One region of the Amycolatopsis sp. N2S4-7 genome, then DNA from elsewhere that is predicted to be linked to it. Evidence: riboswitches for the same ligand, from Rfam matches in the RefSeq annotation. Region 1 holds a riboswitch; each other region holds the start of a gene.
The links. A riboswitch is a leader RNA that binds a small molecule or an ion and turns the genes downstream of it on or off. The one in region 1 is predicted to bind S-adenosylmethionine.
Positions count from the first base shown of each region.

Region 1 (6,786 bases):
CGGTCGTCGCCTGGCCCGGCGGCTGGACGGGCGGCCTGCTCGCGGCCGCCGTCCTCGCGGTGCTGGTCCTGGCGGCCCGGCACCGGCGGGTGCGGCTGCTCATGGCGGTGCTCGTCGTCGGCGCGCTGCTGGTGTTCGTGCCGGTCCGGGTGTTCGCGCCGGCGTGGCCACCGCGGAACTGGGCGATGGTGGAGTGCGACGTCGGCCAGGGCGACGCCGTCGTGCTGGCGACCGCCGAGCCGGGACGGGCCGTCGTCGTGGACACCGGGCCCGAGCCGGGGCCGGTCGACGAGTGCCTGCACCGGCTGGCCGTCGACCGGATCCCGCTCGTGGTGCTGAGCCACCTGCACGCCGACCACATCGGCGGGCTCGCGTCGGTCTTCGAGGGCCGGGCGGTCGGCGGGATCGCCGTCGGGCCCGGGCGGGCGCCGGAGTGGGCGTGGCGGCAGGTCGCGGCGGAGGCCGCCCGGCAGGCGGTGCCGCTGGTGGAACTGAACCCGGGGGAGCGCCTGGAGTGGCCCGGGCTCTCACTCGACGTGCTCGGCCCGCGGTACGTACCGGCCCGCTCGGCCGGGCAGCAGGACGGCACCACGATCAACAACAGTTCGGTGGTGCTGCGAGCGGAAACCCCGGCCGGCCGCGTGCTGCTGACCGGTGACGTCGAACTGGCGGCGCAGGCCGATCTGCTGGCCGACGTCGGCAACCTGGAAGCGGAGGTGCTGAAGGTCCCTCACCACGGCAGTCGCTACTCACTGCCGGCGTTCCTCGCGGCGGTGGCGCCGCGGGTGGCGTTGGTCAGCGTGGGCGCGGGCAACACCTACGGGCACCCGAACCGGTCCACAATGGACAGCCTGGCCGCGCTCGGGGCGCTCGTCACCCGCACCGACCAGGACGGCGACACCGCAGTGGTCGCCGGAACGGCGATCGTCCGCCGGGGTGAGCCGCGCGGCCCGCCGCGCCGGTGAGCCGGGGCGGGGCCGGGTGGCCCGCCCCGGCTCGGGCGGAGATCAGTAGCCGAGTGCCTCGTTCACGGCGGCGGCCGACGGCGGCAGGGTCGCCTTGGGGCCGACGTGGTTCTCGATCGCGTCGAGGGTCTTGAGGCCGTCGCCGGTGATCAGCAGCACGGTCTCGGCGTCCGGGTCCAGCTTGCCGGTCTCGACCAGCTTCTTCGCCGTGGCGACGGTGACCCCGCCGGCCGTCTCGGTGAAGATGCCCTCGGTGCGGGCCAGCAGCCGGATGCCTTCGACGACCTCTTCGTCGGTGACGTCCTCGATCGCGCCGCCGGTGCGGTTGACGATGTCGAGCACGTACGGGCCGTCGGCCGGGTTGCCGATCGCCAGCGAACGGGCGATCGTGTCCGGCTTCACCGGCTGGACCACGTCCTGGCCGGCGCGGAACGCGGCCGACACCGGCGAGCAGCCGGTCGCCTGCGCGCCGAACACCTTGTACGGGCTGGCCTCCACGAGACCGAGCTGGCCCAGCTCGCGGAAACCCTTGTCCACCTTGGTGAGCTGCGAACCGGAGGCGATCGGCACGACGATCTGCGGCGGGATGCGCCAGCCGAGCTGCTCGGCGACCTCGAAGGCGAGCGTCTTCGAGCCTTCCGAGTAGTACGGCCGGACGTTCACGTTCACGAACGCCCACTTCGGGTGCTCGCCGGCCAGCTCGGTGGCCAGGCGGTTGACGTCGTCGTAGTTGCCGTCGATGGCGATGAGGTCGCCGTCGTACACCGCGGTGGTGAGGATCTTGGCGCGCTCGAGGGTCTTCGGGATCAGCACGACCGACCGCCAGCCGGCGCGGGCCGCGGCGGCGGCCGTCGCGTTGGCCAGGTTGCCGGTCGACGGACAGGCGAGCACCTCGAACCCGAACTCGCGGGCCGCGGCCAGCGCGACGGCGACGACGCGGTCCTTGAAGGAGTGCGTCGGGTTGCCGGTGTCGTCCTTGACCCACACGCGCTTGAGGCCGAGCTCCTTGGCGAGGCGGTCGGCGCGGACCAGCCGGGTCGCGCCGGGCTCGGTGTTGGGGATCTCTTCGACGTTGGACGGGACCGGGAGGAGCTTCTTGTAGCGCCAGATGTTCTTCGGGCCGGCCTCGATGTCTTCGCGGCGGACGCGGCCGAAGTCGTAGGCGACCTCGAGCGGCGAGAAGTCCTCCGCGGAGACGAACTCGGGGGCGAGCGGCTGCCGGTGACCCTCTTCCTTCGACACCAGTTCGACGGCGGGACCGAGATCCGGGGTCTTCGTGGTGGAGGTCGTGCCGAGGGTTGCGGTCATCGCGAGGTTCCTTTCCTCATCTGCCCCGCCGGAGCGGGCCGGAATTGGCACCGTGGTCGTCAGCTACCCCGCGATCGCGGGATGACGGGCTGTACGCCGGTTGCCGGGGCTTCGTCGGGCCGTTCCCTCTGCCCCTCTGGATGAGCGGTATTCAGTTGTCGGTGCGCGCACGCCGGATGATCCGGGGCGGGCCGCCTCGGTTACACCGTACGACACGGCGCTCGAGCCTTGCCATGGTGTCCGCTCCACATCACCGGAGCGGGCGCACGACTGAGCAAGTGAGAGGATTCACCGGTGACCGCGCAAGCCACCGCCCCGGCCCCGCTGCACCTGGTGCTGGGCGAGGAAGAACTGCTGATCGAGCGGGCCGTCCGCGAGACGCTGGCCGCCGCCCGCGCGATGGACGCGACGGCCGAGCTGACCCGGGCGCGGGTGTCGGATCTCACAGCGCCCGAGCTGGCCGAACTGGTCAGCCCGTCGCTGTTCAGCGAGGGCCGCGTGATCGTCCTCGAAGCGGCGCAGGACATCTCGCAGGAACTGGCCGACGCCGTGGCGGCCTATCTGAAGGACCCCGCGGACGGGATCGTCCTCGTCGTGGTGCACACCGGCGGCGGCCGCAGCAAGGCGGGCAAGTCCCTCCCGGCGGCGCTGAAGAAGGCCGGCGCCGAGGTGACGGAGTGCCCGAAGCTGACCAAGCCCGCCGAGCGGGAGCAGTTCGTGCGGCACGAGGTGCGCCGGGTGGGCGGCAAGATCGACCCGGCCGGGGTCGCCGCGCTGATCGACGCCGTGGGCTCCGACCTGCGGGAACTCTCTTCGGCGGCGACGCAGCTGGTCGCGGACACGGGCGGCACCATCGACGCCGAAGCGGTCCACCGCTACCACCGCGGCCGCGCCGACGTGACGGGGTTCGCGGTCGCGGAGAAGGCGGTCAGCGGCGACCGCGCGGCGGCGCTGGAGTCGCTGCGCTGGGCGATGCAGCTGGGCGTCCCGCACGTTCTGGTGGCCGACGCCCTGGCCGACGCGGTCCGCACGATCGCCCGGGTCTCCGGAGCGGGCCGCGGCAACCCGAATCAGCTGGCCGGCGAGCTGGGCATGCCGCCGTGGAAGGTCCGCAAGGCCCAGGGCCAGTCGCGCGGCTGGAACCAGGACGGCCTGGCCACGGCGATGCGCGTGGTGGCGAGGTTGAACGCCGAGGTCAAGGGCGTGGCGGCCGACCCCAACTACGCCTTGGAGCGAGCGGTCCTCCAGGTGGCAGCCGCCAAGGGCGACCGCTGACCGACGGCTCGCGAAGCCTCGGCTGATGTCAGGCTGAGCGCCTGCTGCAGCTCACCGCGGGTCTCCGGGCCCAGCAAGCCGCGAGGCCTTCGCGTCGGGCCGGAGAACTTCCCTCAGCTCGCCGCTGCCGCCGGGCGCGGCGAGCGCGAGGCCATCGCTGGCGGCCCGCTGAGCCTCGGCGGGCCGCTCCCAGCCGGTCTGCGCCACCCCGCAAACATGAAGAAAGCCCCGGCCGAAGCCGGGGCTTTCTCAGAAATCAATCAGCTCAGAGCGCGTTGACGCGCTTCGCGAGCGCCGACTTCTTGTTGGCGGCCTGGTTGGCGTGGATGACGCCCTTCGAGACGGCCTTGTCCAGCTTCTGGGCGGCGTCGCGCTGCAGCTCGACGGCCTTGGCCTTGTCGCCGGCCTCGGCGGCTTCGCGGACCTTGCGGATCGCGGTCTTCACCGAGGACCGGATCGCCTGGTTGCGCTGACGCGCCTTCTCGTTCGTCGTGATGCGCTTGATCTGCGACTTGATGTTGGCCATAGGGCAACTCCTGTTTCACTCGGTGAGATCGCCGCCGCGCTGAAGTGGCCCCGCGGAAGCGGGTTTCCTCCATGACGGAATGCCGCACGGGCAGCGAGCGACCACTTTAACAGCCGGGCCGCGGGCGTCCGGAGCCGGGAGTACCGTGGACCGCGGTAGTGCCTAGGGTTCCGCCGCCGGTCCGCGCGGCCCGTACGACGACAACCAGGACCGGTGGGTCTGGTCCGAGCGGCACCATCGGCGGGTCCGGACGGCCTGCCGTTCATCTGACGGGGCAAAAGCCTGGAGGACCCGGTTTTCGCGCGTGCGAAAACCCGTAAGGGGTCCCATGAACGCCACCGCCCTCTCCCTCGTCCTCGTCGCCGCCGTCGTGCACGCCGCGTGGAACCTCGCCGCCAAGCGGATCTCCTCCGGGGGCACCCAGTTCGTCTGGCTCTACTACACCGTCGGGGCCGTCGTGCTGCTGCCGATCACGGTCGTGCTGCTCGTCGCGGGCGGAGACCGTCCACAGTGGAGCTGGCTGCTCGCCGCGGCCGGCACGTCGGTGCTGCACGTCGCCTACGGCATCGTGCTGCAGCGCGGGTACCGCGTCGGCGACCTCTCCGTCGTCTACCCCGTCGCGCGCGGCACCGGGCCGCTGCTGTCGGTGCTGGCCGCCGTCCTGGTGCTGGGGGAACGCCCCGGCCCGCTCGGCCTGCTCGGCGCGTTCCTGGTCATCGCCGGCGTGCTGGTGATCAGCACCGGCCGCCAGAGCGGCGACCCGCACGCGGTCAGGGCCGGCATCCTCTACGGCCTCCTGACCGGCGCCGTCATCGCCGGCTACACGCTCTGGGACGCGCACTCGGTGACCGGCCTCGGCGTGCCGCCGGTCGTCTACTTCGGCCTCGGCTCGGTCATCCAGAGCGTGCTGCTCGCGCCGACCGCCCTGACCGGCCGCGCCGAGGTGCGCCGGATCTGGCGGGAGCAGCGCCGCGAGGTGCTGCTCGTCGGGCTGCTGTCGCCGGTCGCCTACATCCTGGTGCTGTTCGCCCTGACGATGGCGCCGGTGAGCCTGGTCGCGCCGGCCCGCGAGCTGAGCATCGTGCTCGGCGGCCTCGCCGCGTGGCTGGTGCTGGGCGAACACGACGTCGTCCGCCGGCTCACCGGGTCGGTGATCGTGCTGTCCGGCATCGCCGCGATTGCGGCGGCCTGAGCGCGTCCGGTAGGGATGGTCGGATGGAAGTCCTGAAGAGCAGGCTGCTGATCCGCCCGCGCGACGCCGCCGCGAGCACCGCCTTCTACCGCGACACCCTGGGCCTGGCCGTGGAGCGCGAGTTCCCCGGCGGCACCGTGTTCTTCCTCGGGCACGGCTCCCTGGAGGTCTCCGGCCGGGGGACGCGGGCTCGTCGCCCGACCTGGTGCTCTGGCTGCAGGTCCGGGACCTGGCCGGCACCGTCGCCGGTCTCAAGGAGAAGGGGCTGGAGCCGGTGCGGGACGCCCAGCGCGAGCCCTGGGGCCTCGACGAGGCCTGGATCGCCGACCCGGACGGCACGCGCATCGTGCTGGTCGAGGTGCCCGAAGGCCACCCGATCCGGACGGACACCCGCTAGGCGGGCTTGACGGCCCGCAGCTGCGCGGCGAGCGCGGCGAAGCCGGGCGGTTCCCAGGTCCACGTCTGCAGGTCGGCGAAGCCCGCGGAGGCGGCTTCGTCGGCCAGGACGTGCCTGCTCACGGGCAGCCACTTCTCGTGCGCGGACAGCAGCAGCCGCCCGCCGGGGCGCAGCACCCGGAGCAGTTCGGCGAACCCGGCCGCGCGGTCGTCCCACAGCATGACGTTGTTCACGGTCAGGACGACGTCGACGGATCCGTCGCGCTCGCCGGTGTGCGCGGCCGACCCCTCGCGCAGTTCGGCCCGGTCGCCGCAGCGCTCGTGGCACAGGGCGAGCATCTCGGGGGAGGGATCGACGCCGATGGTGCGCCCGGCCAGGGCGGCGGCGGCCTGGAGGCCGATGCCGGGGCCCGGCCCGACGACCAGGACGGTCTCGTCCGGCTCGATCTTCGCGAGGTCGACGATGCGGTGTTCGGTGGCGGCGTTGCCCCGGGCCATCACCCAGCCGCCGAGCCGGCCGAGCGCACCGGAAGGGTGGCCGAAGGCACGGTCGAGGACGCGGTCGAAGCCGCCTGGGCCCGGCTGGGGAGGGGGTGCCGGCTGGTGCGAAGTGCTCATACTTCGAGGGCACCACGGATCCCGTGGGCTCGCATCGGGGATGACCCCCACCCGCACCCGGAGCGCCATGGGAGCATAGAGGTGGCCATCCCCGACTTTCCGAGGACTCATTCGAGTGACGACGTTCGCCGACACCACCTTCACGCCTCCGGAGCTCATCCGGAACTTCTGCATCATCGCGCACATCGACCACGGCAAGTCCACCCTGGCCGACCGCATGTTGCAGCTCACCGGCGTCGTGGAAGAGCGGGCCATGCGCGCTCAGTACCTCGACCGGATGGACATCGAACGCGAGCGCGGCATCACGATCAAGGCGCAGAACGTCCGGCTGCCCTGGCAGGTCGACGGGCAGGACCACGTCCTGCACATGATCGACACCCCCGGCCACGTCGACTTCACCTACGAGGTCTCGCGGGCGCTGGAGGCGTGCGAAGGCGCGATCCTGCTGGTCGACGCCGCGCAGGGGATCGAGGCCCAGACGCTGGCCAACCTCTACCTCGCCCTGG
Region 1 is NZ_CP172299.1:9,153,253-9,160,038, forward strand. It holds gene ACH54P_RS43015 (ComEC/Rec2 family competence protein) at 1-965, shown strand, start outside; gene thrC (threonine synthase) at 1,008-2,273, opposite strand; SAM riboswitch class I at 2,287-2,420, opposite strand; gene holA (DNA polymerase III subunit delta) at 2,568-3,548, shown strand; gene rpsT (30S ribosomal protein S20) at 3,814-4,074, opposite strand; gene ACH54P_RS43035 (DMT family transporter) at 4,403-5,266, shown strand; partial or broken gene ACH54P_RS43040 (VOC family protein) at 5,290-5,663, shown strand; gene ACH54P_RS43045 (class I SAM-dependent methyltransferase) at 5,660-6,280, opposite strand; gene lepA (translation elongation factor 4) at 6,396-6,786, shown strand, end outside.

Region 2 (6,786 bases), 1.7 Mb from region 1:
AGGAGCGCGTCGTCGCGGTCGGCGAGACCGGTCTCGACTACTACTGGGACTACTCGCCGCACGACGCCCAGCAGGAGGCCTTCCGCTGGCACATCGACCTGGCGAAGCGGCTGGACAAGCCGTTGATGATCCACGACCGCGAGGCCCACGACGACGTGCTGCGCATCCTGGCCGAAGAGGGTGCGCCGAATGCCGTAATCTTCCATTGTTTTTCCGGCGACGCCGAAATGGCCCGCACGTGCGTCGATGCGGGATTCGTCCTTTCCTTCGCGGGCACGGTGACGTTCAAGAACGCGAAGGGGCTCCACGAGGCGGCGCGGCTCTGCCCGCCGGGGCAGTACCTCGTCGAGACCGACGCACCCTTCCTGACCCCCCACCCGTTCCGTGGGCGGCCGAACGAGCCGTTCGGCGCCGCCTACACCGTCCGTCACCTCGCGGCGCTCAGGGGCGAAGCTGTCCACGAAGTCGCCGAATCGGTCCGGACCACCGCCGAACGGGTCTACCGACTCCCCAGTGTCACAACGGGTTGAACGCATTGCGACAACAGGGTTTCTCGATCGCCCACCTGATGGAGTGACCCAGATCACGACACTCCGGGGGGTGTTTGCGCAACCCGGCGGGACCCGTTACTGTCCCGTGATCGTGCCGGTCGGTACTGCAGACTGCAGTTGCCGACTGTTACGCCCACAGTCACGTCAGTGCACGTCGGGGAAGCGGAACCGGGTAGGTACGGCCGGGACCGTGACGATGGCGCCGGCTGCGGGCCCAGACGTAAAGACGTCGCCCCGAACGATGTCTTGGGAAAGGGAACGACCCGGTGACAGGTAGCAGACAGGCTGGAGCGCGCTCCGCGGCCGTGCTCGACCGCGAGTTCGAGAACACCGCATACGGCCAGCTCGACTTCTCCGACGACCCGAACATCACGCAGCAGGACATCCTCGCCGCGCTCGGCCCCGACGCCGACGCGATGATGGCCGAGATCGACGTCGACGTCGACGAACTGATCCGCCTCATCAACGCCGAGACGACGTACCTGCCGCCGATCGTCATCCCGGACGGCCTCGAGGAGGACCGCACCGCTTCCCCCGAAGCGCGTCGTGCGGCTCTGGACGAGGGTCTCCGCCAGACCACCAAGGTCTGGAAGCGCCGGTTCCTCAAGGGCGCCGTCCTCAGCGTCATGATCAGCGTCGCCGGCGGCGGCGCGGCCGCGCTGGCGATGAACAAGAGCATCACCGTCGACGTCGACGGCCAGCAGCAGACCGTGCACTCCTTCGGCGACACCGTCGGCGAGGTGCTCGAGGACGCGGGCCTGTCCGTCGGTGCGCACGACTCGCTCTCGCCCTCCCCGCAGGCCGAGGTCGGCGACGGCGGGGTCATCAAGCTCGAGCGCGGCCGTCAGCTGAAGCTGATCGTCGACGGTGCCGAGCACACCTCCTGGGTCCGCGCGACCCACCTCGGCGACGCCCTCAGCCAGCTCGGCATGGCCCAGGCCGAGCAGTCCGGCACGTGGATGTCGATGCCGAAGGACGGCGAGCTGCCCCTGCAGGGCGCCACCGTCGAGATCAAGACCCTCAAGCACATCACGCTCTACGACGGCGCGAACGAGCCGAAGAAGGTCACCACCACCGCGGTCACCACGAAGGAGTTCCTGGGCGAGTACAAGCTCACCCTGGGCCCGGAGGACGCCGCCGAGGGTGGTCTGGACGTCAAGCTGACCGACGGCGCCGAGGTGCACATCAGCCGCACCGGCGTCTCGACGGTCGTCCAGAAGGAGACCATCGACCCGCCCGAGCAGCGCGTCGACGACCCGGACCTCGAGAAGGGCAAGACCGAGGTCGAGGACCCCGGCACGCCCGGCGAGAAGATGGTGACCTACAAGGTCACGCAGAAGAACGGCAAAGAGGTCTCCCGGGAGAGCGTCTCCGAAGAGGTCATCACCCAGCCGAAGCCGAAGATCGTCCACGTCGGCAGCAAGAAGGCCCCGACCCCGGACATCGGCGACGGCTCCGCGTGGGACCGCATCGCGCAGTGCGAGTCGGGCGGCAACTGGGCCATCAACACCGGCAACGGCTACTACGGCGGCCTCCAGTTCGACAAGCGCACCTGGGACGCCTACGGCGGCGACCAGTACGCGAACCTCCCGAACCAGGCTTCGCGTGAGCAGCAGATCGCGATCGCCGAGAAGGTCCGCGACGCCCGCGGCGGCTACAGCGCCTGGCCGGTCTGCGGCAAGAAGGCCTGACCCGCTTTTCGAAACGGCCCCCGCCTCCCGCGGGGGCCGTTTTCGCGTGCGCGAAAAGGCAGCACGCGGGTGCCGAAGGGCATCACCGGTGATTGGAGGGCCATCACGCCGATGCCCCTCCAATCACGCGTGATGCCCCTTCGATCACGCGTGATGCCTGCCCAAGCACGGGTGATGCCCCTGGGTAAGCTCGTGCGGTGGTTGAACTGTTGGGACCTGCCGAGATCCGCGGGCTGGCGGCCGAGCTCGACGTGCGGCCGACCAAGAAGCTCGGCCAGAACTTCGTGCACGATCCCAACACCGTCCGCCGGATCGTCGAACTGGCCCAGGTCGGCCGGGACGACGTCGTCCTCGAGGTCGGGCCCGGGCTCGGGTCGCTGACGCTGGGGCTGCTCGCCACCGAAGCTCGGGTCGTCGCCGTCGAGATCGACCCCGTGCTCGCCGAACGGCTGCCGAAGACCGTCGCCGAGCGGGGGGCCGAGGCCGCCGGGCGGCTGACCGTCGTCGGGGCCGACGCGCTGCGCGTCACCGCGAAGGACCTGCCCGCCGAGCCGACCGCCCTCGTCGCCAACCTCCCGTACAACGTCGCCGTGCCGGTGGTGCTGCACCTGCTGGCCGAGCTGCCGTCGCTGCGGCGCGGCCTGGTCATGGTGCAGACCGAGGTCGCCGACCGGATGGCCGCCGGCCCGGGCAGCCGGATCTACGGCGTGCCGAGCGTCAAGCTGGCCTGGTACGGCAGTGCACGCAAGGTCGCCACGGTGCCACGCTCGGTGTTCTGGCCGGTGCCGAACGTCGATTCCGCGCTCGTCGCCTTCGAACGTGCCGACGTACCCGCGTCCGAAGACCGGGACAGGCTGTTCGGCCTCGTGGACGCCGCTTTCTCACAACGCAGGAAGACGCTCCGCGCCGCGCTCGCCGGCTGGGCGGGCTCGGCCGAACGCGCCGGGGAGCTGCTCACGGCCGCCGGGATCGACCCCAGGACCCGCGGCGAGCAGCTCGACGTGCACGCCTTCGCGAGACTCGCCGCCACGCGCTAGTTCCACAGTGGAGGCGGTGAAAATACGCCCTCCCCGCGGGTGATCCCGCGATTCGGACACCTCCAGACGTGTGATCTGGGCCAACACGCTTGCTTTCGCTCCTCGGGATCGGTTTTACTCAGTACGTCCATCCCGAGCGACTGAGAGACCTGGCTCGCCGAAGTCGCAGCAACCACCCTCCACAGGGCAGGTGCTACCGCCAGGACCGATGGAGGCCGTTTCCGATGAAGAGGGTAGCTCGCCCCCTGCTCCTGACCAGGCGTCGCGTCGTCGACGAAGGCCGCCGCTCCGTGACCGCATGTCGGCGCTCCAACTGAGCTAGCCAGCCGGTCCACCTCTTCTTCATGCACCGTCCATAAAGGACGGAATTCGCTTGCGGCCGGGTGCCGCCATCCGCGCGCACCCCGTTTTCTGGAGCCTTCGTGATCACCGTCGAAAACCTGTCCAAGTCCTTTGCCCTCAACGGAAATCCGGTCGTCGCGCTGCGCGACGTGAGTGTCGACGTCCAGGCCGGCTCGCTGTTCGGCGTGGTCGGCCCCGCCGGTTCCGGCAAGTCCGTCCTCGCCCGGTGCATCGCGCTGCAGGAGCGGCCCGACCGCGGGGTCGTCCGGCTCGACGGCCTCAACACCGGCACCCTCGACGGCCGCCGCCTGCGCGAGATCCGCCGCCAGCTGGGTGTCGTCTCGACGAAGCCGGAGCTGATCGCCGAGCGCACCATCGCCGGCAACATCGCTTCCCCGCTCGAGCAGCTCGGCGTCGACGGCCCGCAGCGCCGCAGCCGGGTCGGCTCGCTGCTCGACCTCGTCGGCCTGACGCCGCGCGCCGCGCAGCGCCCCGGCGAGCTGTCCGCCGGTCAGCTCCGCCGCGTCGCGGTCGCGAAGGCGCTGGCCGCGGCCCCCGCGGTGCTGCTCGCCGACGACCCGACCGCCGGCATCGACCCGGAGGAGGCCGGCGCGGTGCTCACCGTCCTCGACCGGGCCCGCTCCGAGCTGGGCGTCACCGTCGTGCTCACGACGCCGGACGCGGGCGTGGTCCGCCGGGTCTGCGACGACGTCGCGGTGCTCGAGGACGGCACGGTCGTCGAGCGCGGCACGGTCCTCGACCTGATCTCCGACCCGGCCAGCCGCACCGCCCGGGCGCTGCTGCCGGCCATCGAGACGTCCCGCTCGCAGGCGGCGCGCTACGACCGCTCGGTCGACGTCGTGCTGGTCGGCTTCGCGTCGGTCGGCGCGCTGCTGCCCGAGGCCGCGGGCCGCTTCGACGTCGAGTTCGCCACCATCGGCGGCGGCCTGACCCGGATCGGCGACACCCCGGTCGGCCGGTTCCGCCTTGGCGTCCGCGGCGAGCGCGCCGACGCGGCGCTGGCGTGGGTCGCCGAGCGCGGCGGCCACGTGACGCACACCGCGCGCGGCCCGCAGGGCATCGCCGCCGCCTGAGCAGCAAGTCCGTGAAGGCCACCTCGGGAATCCCCCGAGGTGGCCTTCACGGCTTTCAGCGGGTACCGCGGGGCAGGACCAGCAACGCCGTGAGCGCGGCGGCGCCGACGATCCCGGCCGCCCAGGCCGCGGCCGTCGTGTAGCCGTGGACGATCGCCGTCGAGGTGGTCAGCCCGGCCGCCGCGGCGGTGGCGATCGTGTTCAGCGTCGCCGTCCCCAATGACGCCCCCACCTGCTGCGACGTCGTCACGAACGCCGACGCCGCGCCCGCGTCCCGCGCGCCGACGTCCCGGGTCGCGACGTTCAGCACCACCGGCATGCACAGGCCGGCGCCGAGGCCGAGCAGCAGCTGCATCGGCAGGACGACCGGGACGTACGACGCGTCCGGCGTCAGCCGGGTGGCGAGCAGCAACCCGCCGGCGAGCACGGCCAACCCGCCCGCGAGCAGCGGGCGCGGGCCGAACCGGGCCAGCAGCCGTCCGGACAGCTGCGTCGAGGCGAAGAGGTTCGCGCCCAGCGTCGGCAGGAACGCCAGCGCCGCGGCGAGCGCGCCGTAGCCCATCACCACCTGCAGCTGGTAGGTCAGGAACAGGAACATCCCGAACGCGCCGAACGACGCGGTACCGACCGTCAGGTACGCGACGGCGCGGGCGCGGTCGGTCACGACCGGCAGCGGCAGCAACGGGTGCGGGTGCCGCGCCTGCCGGAGCACGAACGCGCCGAGCAGAACCACCGAAAGCGCGAGAAAAGCCAGTACCGGCAACGAATTCCAGCCCTCGACCGCCGCTTCGGACAGGGCGTGCACCAGCACGACGACCCCGCCGCAGCTGAGCAGCGCGCTGGTCCAGTCCACTTTGGTCTCCCGGTGCCCGGTCGTGGCCGGGACGGCGAACCAGGCGCCCAGCCCGGCGGCCACGGCGAGCGGCACGTTGATGTAGAGGCTCCAGCGCCAGTCGAGGAACTGGGTCAGCGCGCCGCCGAGCGTGAGGCCGAGCGCGGAGCCGGACATCATGATCGCGCTGAAGATCCCGAACGCCTTCCCGCGCTCGCGCGGGTCGGTGAAGGTGAGCGTCAGCAGCGACATCGTCGACGGCGCCAGCAGCGCGGCGAACACGCCCTGCGCGGCCCGCGCGGCGATCAGCCAGCCGGGTGACGGGGCCGCGCCGCCCAGCGCCGACGCCACGGCGAACCCGGCGATGCCGACGAGCAGCGTCGTGCGGCGGCCGAGCCGGTCGGCCAGCCGGCCGCCGAGCAGCAGCAGGCCCCCGAACGCCAGCGTGTACGCGGAGATCGTCCACTGGCGGCCGGTGTCGGACAGGCCCAGCTCGCGCTGGGCCGAAGGCAGGGCGATGTTCACGACGGTCGTGTCGAGCACGACCATCAGCTGGGCCAGGCCCAGTGCGCCGAGCGCGAGCCAGCGGCTCGCGACGCGCCGAGGTGCGGTAGTGGTCATGGGGACCCCCGGGGTAAGCTGCGGAAGCATTACTTGTCGTCCGACTAGTAATGGGAACGAGCCGAACGGTAAGCCATTGCTAGCCGGTCGTCAAGTAAGTTGAGGAGTGAGGCATGGCCGGGCGGCGCACCGACACCCGAGAGCGCATCCAGCAGGTCGCGCTCGAGCTGTTCGCCGAGCAGGGCTACGAGAGCAGCTCGCTGCGGGAGATCGCCGAGCGGCTCGACGTCACGAAAGCCGCGTTGTACTACCACTTCCGCACGAAGGAGGACATCGTCACGAGCCTCCTCGAAGACTGGGGGGCGGCCCTCGACGACCTCCTCGAGCGCGAAGCCGGCCCGGCCGAGCTGCTCACGGCCTACGCCGGGCTGGTGGAAAGCCGGTTCGGTCCGGTGATCGGCCTGGTTCAGCGCAACGCGACCGCGTTGAAGGCCATCGCCGCGGGCGCCGGCCTCGCGGACCGCGTGATCCGGCTGCACGACCGGCTCCGCGGCGGCTCCGACGACCCCGAACTGAGCCTGCGCGCCCGGCTCGCCCTGGTCGCCGTCCAGCTCAACAGCGTCGAAGCCACGCCGAGCACCCCGCCGGAGGTGGCGCTCGCCGTCGGGCTCGACATCC
Region 2 is NZ_CP172299.1:7,454,436-7,461,221, forward strand. It holds gene ACH54P_RS35455 (TatD family hydrolase) at 1-530, shown strand, start outside; gene ACH54P_RS35460 (resuscitation-promoting factor) at 818-2,242, shown strand; gene rsmA (16S rRNA (adenine(1518)-N(6)/adenine(1519)-N(6))-dimethyltransferase RsmA) at 2,440-3,279, shown strand; SAM riboswitch class I at 3,404-3,494, shown strand; gene ACH54P_RS35470 (methionine ABC transporter ATP-binding protein) at 3,702-4,715, shown strand; gene ACH54P_RS35475 (DHA2 family efflux MFS transporter permease subunit) at 4,771-6,168, opposite strand; gene ACH54P_RS35480 (TetR/AcrR family transcriptional regulator) at 6,282-6,786, shown strand, end outside.
Region 2: it holds a riboswitch for S-adenosylmethionine, as region 1 does, so the genes downstream of both, ACH54P_RS35470 (methionine ABC transporter ATP-binding protein) here and thrC (threonine synthase) in region 1, are expected to answer to the same signal.

Region 3 (6,786 bases), 320 kb from region 1:
TGGAGCTGGAGTCCGGCATCAACGACGCGCCGGCCTACATCGCCGTCGTGGTGCTGGCCGCGGGCACCACTGTGGACTGGACGCTGCCGCTGCTGGTGGTCTACGAGCTCACCGCGGGCCTGGTGATCGGGCTCGCCTTCGGCTGGCTCGGCGGGTTCGCGCTGCGCCGGGCCGCGTTGCCGGCGACCGGGCTCTACCCGCTCGCCACGGTCGCGGTGTGCGTCGTGGCGTACTCGTCCGGGCAGCTGCTGCACGCGTCCGGGCTGCTCGCCACCTACGTCGCCGCGCTGGTGCTCGGCAACGCGCGGCTGCCGCACCGTTCGGACACGCTGTCGTTCGCCGAAGGGCTGGGCTGGCTGGCCCAGATCGGGCTGTTCGTGCTGCTCGGGCTGTTCGCCTCCCCGGGGCGTCTGCTCGACGCGGTGGTGCCGGGCCTGGTCGCGGGCGCCGTCGTGCTGCTGCTGGCGCGGCCGATCTCCGTCGTGGTGTCGATGCTGCCGTTCCGGCTGCCGTGGCGGGAACAGGCGTTCCTGTCGTGGGCGGGGCTGCGCGGCGCGGTGCCGATCGTGCTCGCGATGATCCCGCTTTCGGAAGGGCTGCCCGGCGCGCAACGGCTGGTCGACGCCGTGTTCGTGCTGGTCGTCGTGCTGACGCTGGTGCAGGGCGCGACGCTCGGGCCGCTCGGGCGCCGGCTCGGGCTGGCCAAGAAGTCCGAGGCGCACGAGATCGAGGTCGACTCGGCGCCGCTGGACGAAATGGGCGCCGAGCTGCTGCAGGTCCGGATCCAGCCCGGGTCGCGGCTGCACGGCGTCTACCTGTCCGAGCTGCGGCTGCCCGTCGGCGCGACGGTCAGCCTGGTCGTGCGCGACGGCGCGGGCTTCACCCCGCAGAAGACCAGCCGGCTGCAGGAGCACGACCAGCTGCTGGTCGTCACGACGACCGGGGTCCGCGACGACGTCGAACGCCGGCTCCGCGCCGTCGACCGGGCCGGGCGCCTGGCCCGCTGGAAGGGCGAGTCCGGCCGGTAACCCGTTCGTGGTCGTGGCCGCGCCGGCACCGATCGGACCACTGATGATGCCCCGCCCATCACGCGTGATGCCCGTCTGATCACGCGTGATGCCCCTTCCGCACGGGTTCCGCCGCTCGCCACGCGCAGTTCGCTCACAAAAATCTCACTTGATCTTCCCAGTGATCCAACGTTTGGCCTACTGTGCGCTCGATCCGGTTAGTTCGAATGGGTGAGCGTAGAGCCAAAGGAGTACACACGGTGACGAACCTTCCCGTGCGTGCGGCGGTCCTGACCGCCGCGATCACCGCGGCCCTCGGGCTGCTCGCCGCCCCGGCCGCGACCGCCGAGGTGGCGCCGTTCCCGGCACTGACCCTGCCGTTCGAGGCGGGCCAGCAGGTCTACTCGGCCGGCATCCACTCCGACGACGGCAGCACCCGCGTGAAGAACGCCATCGACTTCAGCCCGGCCGACCGCACCGTGCGCGCGGCGCTGGCCGGCACCGTCCACCTGCAGCACTGCTCCGGCGGCGACTGGGTGACCGTCGACCACGCCGGCGGCTGGCGGACCGGGTACTACCACCTGGAGGGCATCGCGGTCGCCGACGGCGAGCACGTCGAGGCCGGGACGGTGCTCGGGTCGACCGGCAACGCGCTGCCGTGCGGCGGCAGCAGCACCGGCGCCCACGTGCACTTCACCCTCTGGACCCTGCCGGACGCGACGGCGGCAACTGCGGGTAACTGGGACGGTCTCGCGTTCGGCGCCGTCTCGACGACGGTCGCGGCGGCCTACGGCGAGCCGGTCGACGGCAAGACCCTGGGCGGCTGGCGCTTCACCGCCGGAACCGAGCAGTACGCAGGCACCGCGACGCACCTCGCGGACAACGCCGTCACCCAGCTGCCGGGGAACTTCCGCGCCCGGCTCTGAACCCGGGCGCCTGTGAGCGGCGTCTCAGAATGTGAGCCGGGGGTTGGCCGCCGGGCGCGGTTTCGGTTACCTTTCCGACTAGGTCATGAGTGCCAGCGTCAAGCCCCGGCTTGCTGGCCGGCAACCCTCCTACCGCGGTGGGGTGCCCCGGGTGAAGACCGGGCCGGTCGCGTCGTGCGACGGGCAAGCGCGGGCCCCTCGCCGGGGTCCCCCGGACCGCCGAGGAGGCACCCCGATGACTCTCGCCATCGACCGCACCCAGCCCGTCGAAACCCTTGCGCCCCAAGCCGTTCCCGCCGTCGCCGGGGCGTCGCTGCGGGTTCCGCTCGTGACCGGCGGGGACATCGGCTACGCCAACCTCGACCACGCCGCGAGTGCCCCGTGCCTCGACGCGGTCCGCGGCGCCGTCGACGAGTTCCTGCCGTGGTACGCCAGCGTCCACCGCGGCGCGGGTTTCGCGTCGCAGGTCTCGACGAAGCTCTACGAACGCACCCGCGACGTCCTGCGCCGGTTCGTCGGCGCGCGGCGGACCGACACCGTCGTGTTCACCCGCAACACCACCGATTCCTTCAACCTGCTGGCCCGCAGCCTGCCGCGGCACACCACGGTGATCGTGTTCGACACCGAACACCACGCCGCGCTGCTTCCGTGGCAGGGCCCGAACGTCCGGCGGATCCCGACCCCGCGCACGCGCCTCGCCGCGGTGTCCGCTGTGGACGAAGCACTCGCGGATTCCCCGCAGGGACCGCGGTTGGTCGTCGTCACCGGAGCGTCCAATGTGACCGGTGAGCTGCTGCCGGTGGCGGAGATCGCGGCCGTGGCGCGCCGGCACGGCGCCCGCATCGCGCTCGACGCCGCCCAGCTGGCCCCCCACCGCCGCATCTCGATCAGGGAGCTGGACGTCGACTACGTCGCGGTGTCCGGTCACAAGCTGTACGCGCCCTTCGGTGCGGGCGCGCTGATCGGCCGCGCCGACTGGCTGCGCGCCGCCCGGCCGTACCTCGCCGGTGGCGGCGCGACCAAGCTCGTCACCGAGGACGCGGTCGTCTGGAACACCGGGCCGGAGCGGCACGAAGCCGGTTCGCCCAACACCGTCGGCGTGTACGCGCTCGGCGTCGCCTGCGAAACCCTCAGCGGGAACTGGGCCGCGATCGAAAACCACGAGCAGGCGCTGCTCGCCCGGCTGCGCAAGGGTCTCGAGGGCATCCCGGGCTGCGCCGAGCTGCGGCTGTTCGACGCGCCGGTCGACCGCGTCGGCACGGTCAGCTTCGTCGTCGACGGCTTCGACCCCGGCTGGCTCGCCGCGGTCCTGTCGGCCGAGTACGGCATCGGCGTGCGCGACGGCGCCTTCTGCGCCCACATCGCGGCCCGGCGGCTGATCGGCGTCACCGGCGGCGACGGGCAGCAGGCCGTCCGCGTCAGCCTCGGCCTGGGCAGCACCGAAGAGCACGTCGACCGCGTGGTGCTGGCCCTGCGCCAGATCGTCGCGCGCGGGGCCCGCTGGGAGTACGCGAAAGCGGACGGCCGCTGGGCGCCGGTGGGCGATCCGCGGGAGCTCCCCCGTTCTGCCGGGGGCGCTAGCCTGAGCGGATGGGGAGAGGGCCGCGTTTCTGGTTTCCGCTGGCACTGCTGGGGTTCGCGCAGATCGGCATGGCGGCGGTGCTGCTGCTTTCGCGCCGGAGCCCGGCCGCGAGCGAGTCGGTGAACATCCTGACCGGGCCCGTGCACCAGTCCCTCGGCTCCGGCAGCGTCGGTGGCACGGGCTACCCGCAGTGGCTCACGCAGGACACCTACTACGCGCCGGGCGCGGGGCTGCCCGCCGGGCCGGTCTGGCTCGTCACGCTCGGCGTGGTGGTCGGGGGTACGGCGGTCTGGTACGCGCTCGCCCTGCGGCCCGTCCGCACGGGGCGGTTCGTCCTCGGCACGGTCGCCGCGCTGCTCGCCGTGCCGCTGCTCGACCTGGTCGGGTCCTGGCAGTTCCGGCTCGGGGACGGGCTGCGCGGCCCGCTGCTGGCCACGCTCGGCCTGCTGGTCCTCGCCGCGTACGAACGCAGTGTGCTCGTGCTGCTCACCGCGGCCGGGTTCGCCGTGCTCGCGGTCGTGCTCTCGGCGGACCTCGTGGGCGCGCTGCTGTCGGCGATCGTCCTGCTCGCCGCCGCCTTCGTGGCCCTCGTGCGCCGGGCACCCGATACCCTGCGGTGATGGGGAATTCACGGCGGTACTGGTTCCCGCTGGCGGCGCTGGGGTTCGCCCAGCTGGCGATGGTGGCCCTCGCGAAGGCCCCCGACGACGCCACCACCGGCTTCTTCTCGAGCCTGCGTGCCCAGCCGATGACTCCGGAGAACCGGGGGCTCTTCGGTACCGGCGGGGTGGGCGGCACCGGCTACCCGGACGGCGAGCGGGTCTTGGCCACCGCCGTCGCGGCCGGCAGCACGCCTTCGGCCGGCCTGGGCTGGCTCGCCGCGCTCGCCTGCGTCGTGCTCGCCGTGGCGAGCTGGTACTGGCTCGACCTGCGCCGGGCGGGCACGCCGCCGCGGACCGGGCGGTTCGCGCTCGGCACGCTGGGTGCCCTGCTCGCCCTCCCGGTGCTGGACCTGGCCGGGGCGCTGCAGTTCCGGCTGGCCGGCGACCTGCGCGGCGCGTTGGTGGCCACGCTCGGGCTCCTGCTGCTGGCCGGGTACGAGCGCAGCCGGTTCGTGCTGGCCGTCGCCGGGGTGTTCGGCCTGGTCACCATGGTGGTCCGGCCGCCGGTGACCGGGGTGCTGGTCGCGGCGGCCGTGCTGTTCGCGGCCGCGTTCGCCGTGCTCCTGCGAGGCCCGCACGACACTGCCGCCGACACGTCCTGACCAGCGCCGTGGACAATGGACCGGTGAGCACCGAGCCCAGCCACTCCGAACCCGACACCGACGCCGCCGCCGAGGTGGCGCCCGAGACCGTGCAGGAGACGCCGGAAGTCCCGGCGAAGCCGCTGCTGCCGAAGCGGCGGGTCGGCTGGGTGTTCGCCGTCGCCGTCGTGTTCTGGGCGATCGACCTGGTGACGAAGAACCTGGTCACCGCCAACCTGGAGGGCAAGGAGCCGGTCCGGATCCTCGGCGGGCTGATCTACCTGCAGGTGATCCGCAACCCGGGTGCCGCGTTCTCCATGGCCACCGGCATGACGTGGGTGCTCGCGCTGGTCGCGCTGGCCGTCGTCATCGCGATCATCTGGCTGTCGCGCCGCCTGCGCTCGATCGGCTGGGCGATCGGCCTCGGCCTCGTGCTCGCCGGCGCCACCGGCAACCTCACCGACCGCATCTTCCGCGCGCCCGGCGGCCTGCAGGGCCACGTCGTCGACTTCATCTCGGCGTTCGCCCCGAACGGCAAGGGCTTCGCGATCTTCAACATCGCCGACTCGGCCATCTGCGTCGGCGGCGCGCTGATCGTCCTGCTGTCGTTGCTGGGCAAGGACTACGACGGCACGTCGACCAAGGACAAGAAGAAGCAGGAGGAGCAGGCGTGACGTCGCGGATGCTCCCGGTGCCCGACGGGCTCGACGGGATGCGGGTCGACGCCGGCCTCGCCAAGCTGCTCGGGCTGTCCCGCACGGTCGTCGCCGAGCTCGCCGAGTCCGGGGACGTGCTGCTCGACGGCCGTCCCGCGGGCAAGTCCGACCGCCTCTCCGGCGGCGGTCTCCTGGAGATCACCCTCCCGGAGCCGGCGAACCCGGTGGAGGTCGTCGCCGCGCCCGTCGAGGGCATGCAGATCCTCCACGACGACGACGACATCATCGTGATCTCGAAGCCGGTCGGCGTCGCGGTGCACCCGAGCCCCGGCTGGACCGGCCCGACGGTGGTCGGCGGCCTGGCGGCGGCCGGCCTGCGCATCTCGACGTCGGGCGCGGCGGAGCGCCAGGGCGTGGTCCACCGGCTCGACGCGGGCACGACCGGCGTGATGGTGGTGGCCAAGAGCGAGCACGCGTACACGGTCCTGAAGCGCGCCTTCAAGGAACGCACGGTCGACAAGGGCTACCACGCGATCGTCCAGGGCCACCCCGACCCGATGCGCGGCACCATCGACGCCCCGATCGACCGCCACCCGCGCCACGACTACAAGTTCGCGGTCGTCCAGGGCGGCCGCCCGAGCGTGACGCACTACGAGGTCGTCGAGGCGTTCCGCGCGGCGTCGCTCGCGCACGTCAAGCTCGAAACCGGGCGGACGCACCAGATCCGCGTCCACTTCTCGGCCCTGCGGCACCCGTGCGTCGGCGACCTGACCTACGGCGCGGACCCGGTGCTGGCCCGGCACCTCGGGCTGAACCGCCAGTGGCTGCACGCGAAGACCCTCGGCTTCGCGCACCCGGCGGACGGCCGGTGGGTCGAGTTCGAGTCGGAGTACCCGGATGACCTGGCCAAGGCCCTCGAGACCCTGCGCGAGGAAAGCTACTAGTCCTCGATCGACCAGGTCAGCGTGCGCTCGTCCGGTTCGGGCCGCGGGCTCCAGCGGACCGCGACCACGCGGGTCGAGTCCGGGAGGACGTAGACCGTGTGGCCGCCCAGGGTTTCGCCGGGCTTGACGCCGATCTTGTGCGGGGGCCGCGACGTCAGCGACACCGGGGCCTTGCCGATCGCCGTGCCGTCGGCGGCGAGCAGCTCGAGGTAGTTGTCCGGCAGCGACGCGAACGGGATCGCTCCGCGGTTGGTGATCTCGGTGTGCACGACCACCGCGCGTTCGCCGTCTTCGAGCCGGTAGCCCGCCGCGCCGAACAGGTAGTCCGCCGGGTCCTGGACCTCGAGGAGCTGCACCGTCAGCTGCTCGCCCTCCAGGCCCTGGGTCTCCATGACCTCGCCGAGCCGGCCGCGCTTGCCCGCGGCGGC
Region 3 is NZ_CP172299.1:9,470,889-9,477,674, forward strand. It holds gene ACH54P_RS44670 (potassium/proton antiporter) at 1-1,028, shown strand, start outside; gene ACH54P_RS44675 (M23 family metallopeptidase) at 1,268-1,933, shown strand; SAM riboswitch class IV at 2,015-2,129, shown strand; gene ACH54P_RS44680 (aminotransferase class V-fold PLP-dependent enzyme) at 2,169-3,638, shown strand; gene ACH54P_RS44685 (hypothetical protein) at 3,584-4,135, shown strand; gene ACH54P_RS44690 (hypothetical protein) at 4,135-4,779, shown strand; gene lspA (signal peptidase II) at 4,803-5,432, shown strand; gene ACH54P_RS44700 (RluA family pseudouridine synthase) at 5,429-6,358, shown strand; gene ACH54P_RS44705 (Lrp/AsnC family transcriptional regulator) at 6,355-6,786, opposite strand, start outside.
Region 3: it holds a riboswitch for S-adenosylmethionine, as region 1 does, so the genes downstream of both, ACH54P_RS44680 (aminotransferase class V-fold PLP-dependent enzyme) here and thrC (threonine synthase) in region 1, are expected to answer to the same signal.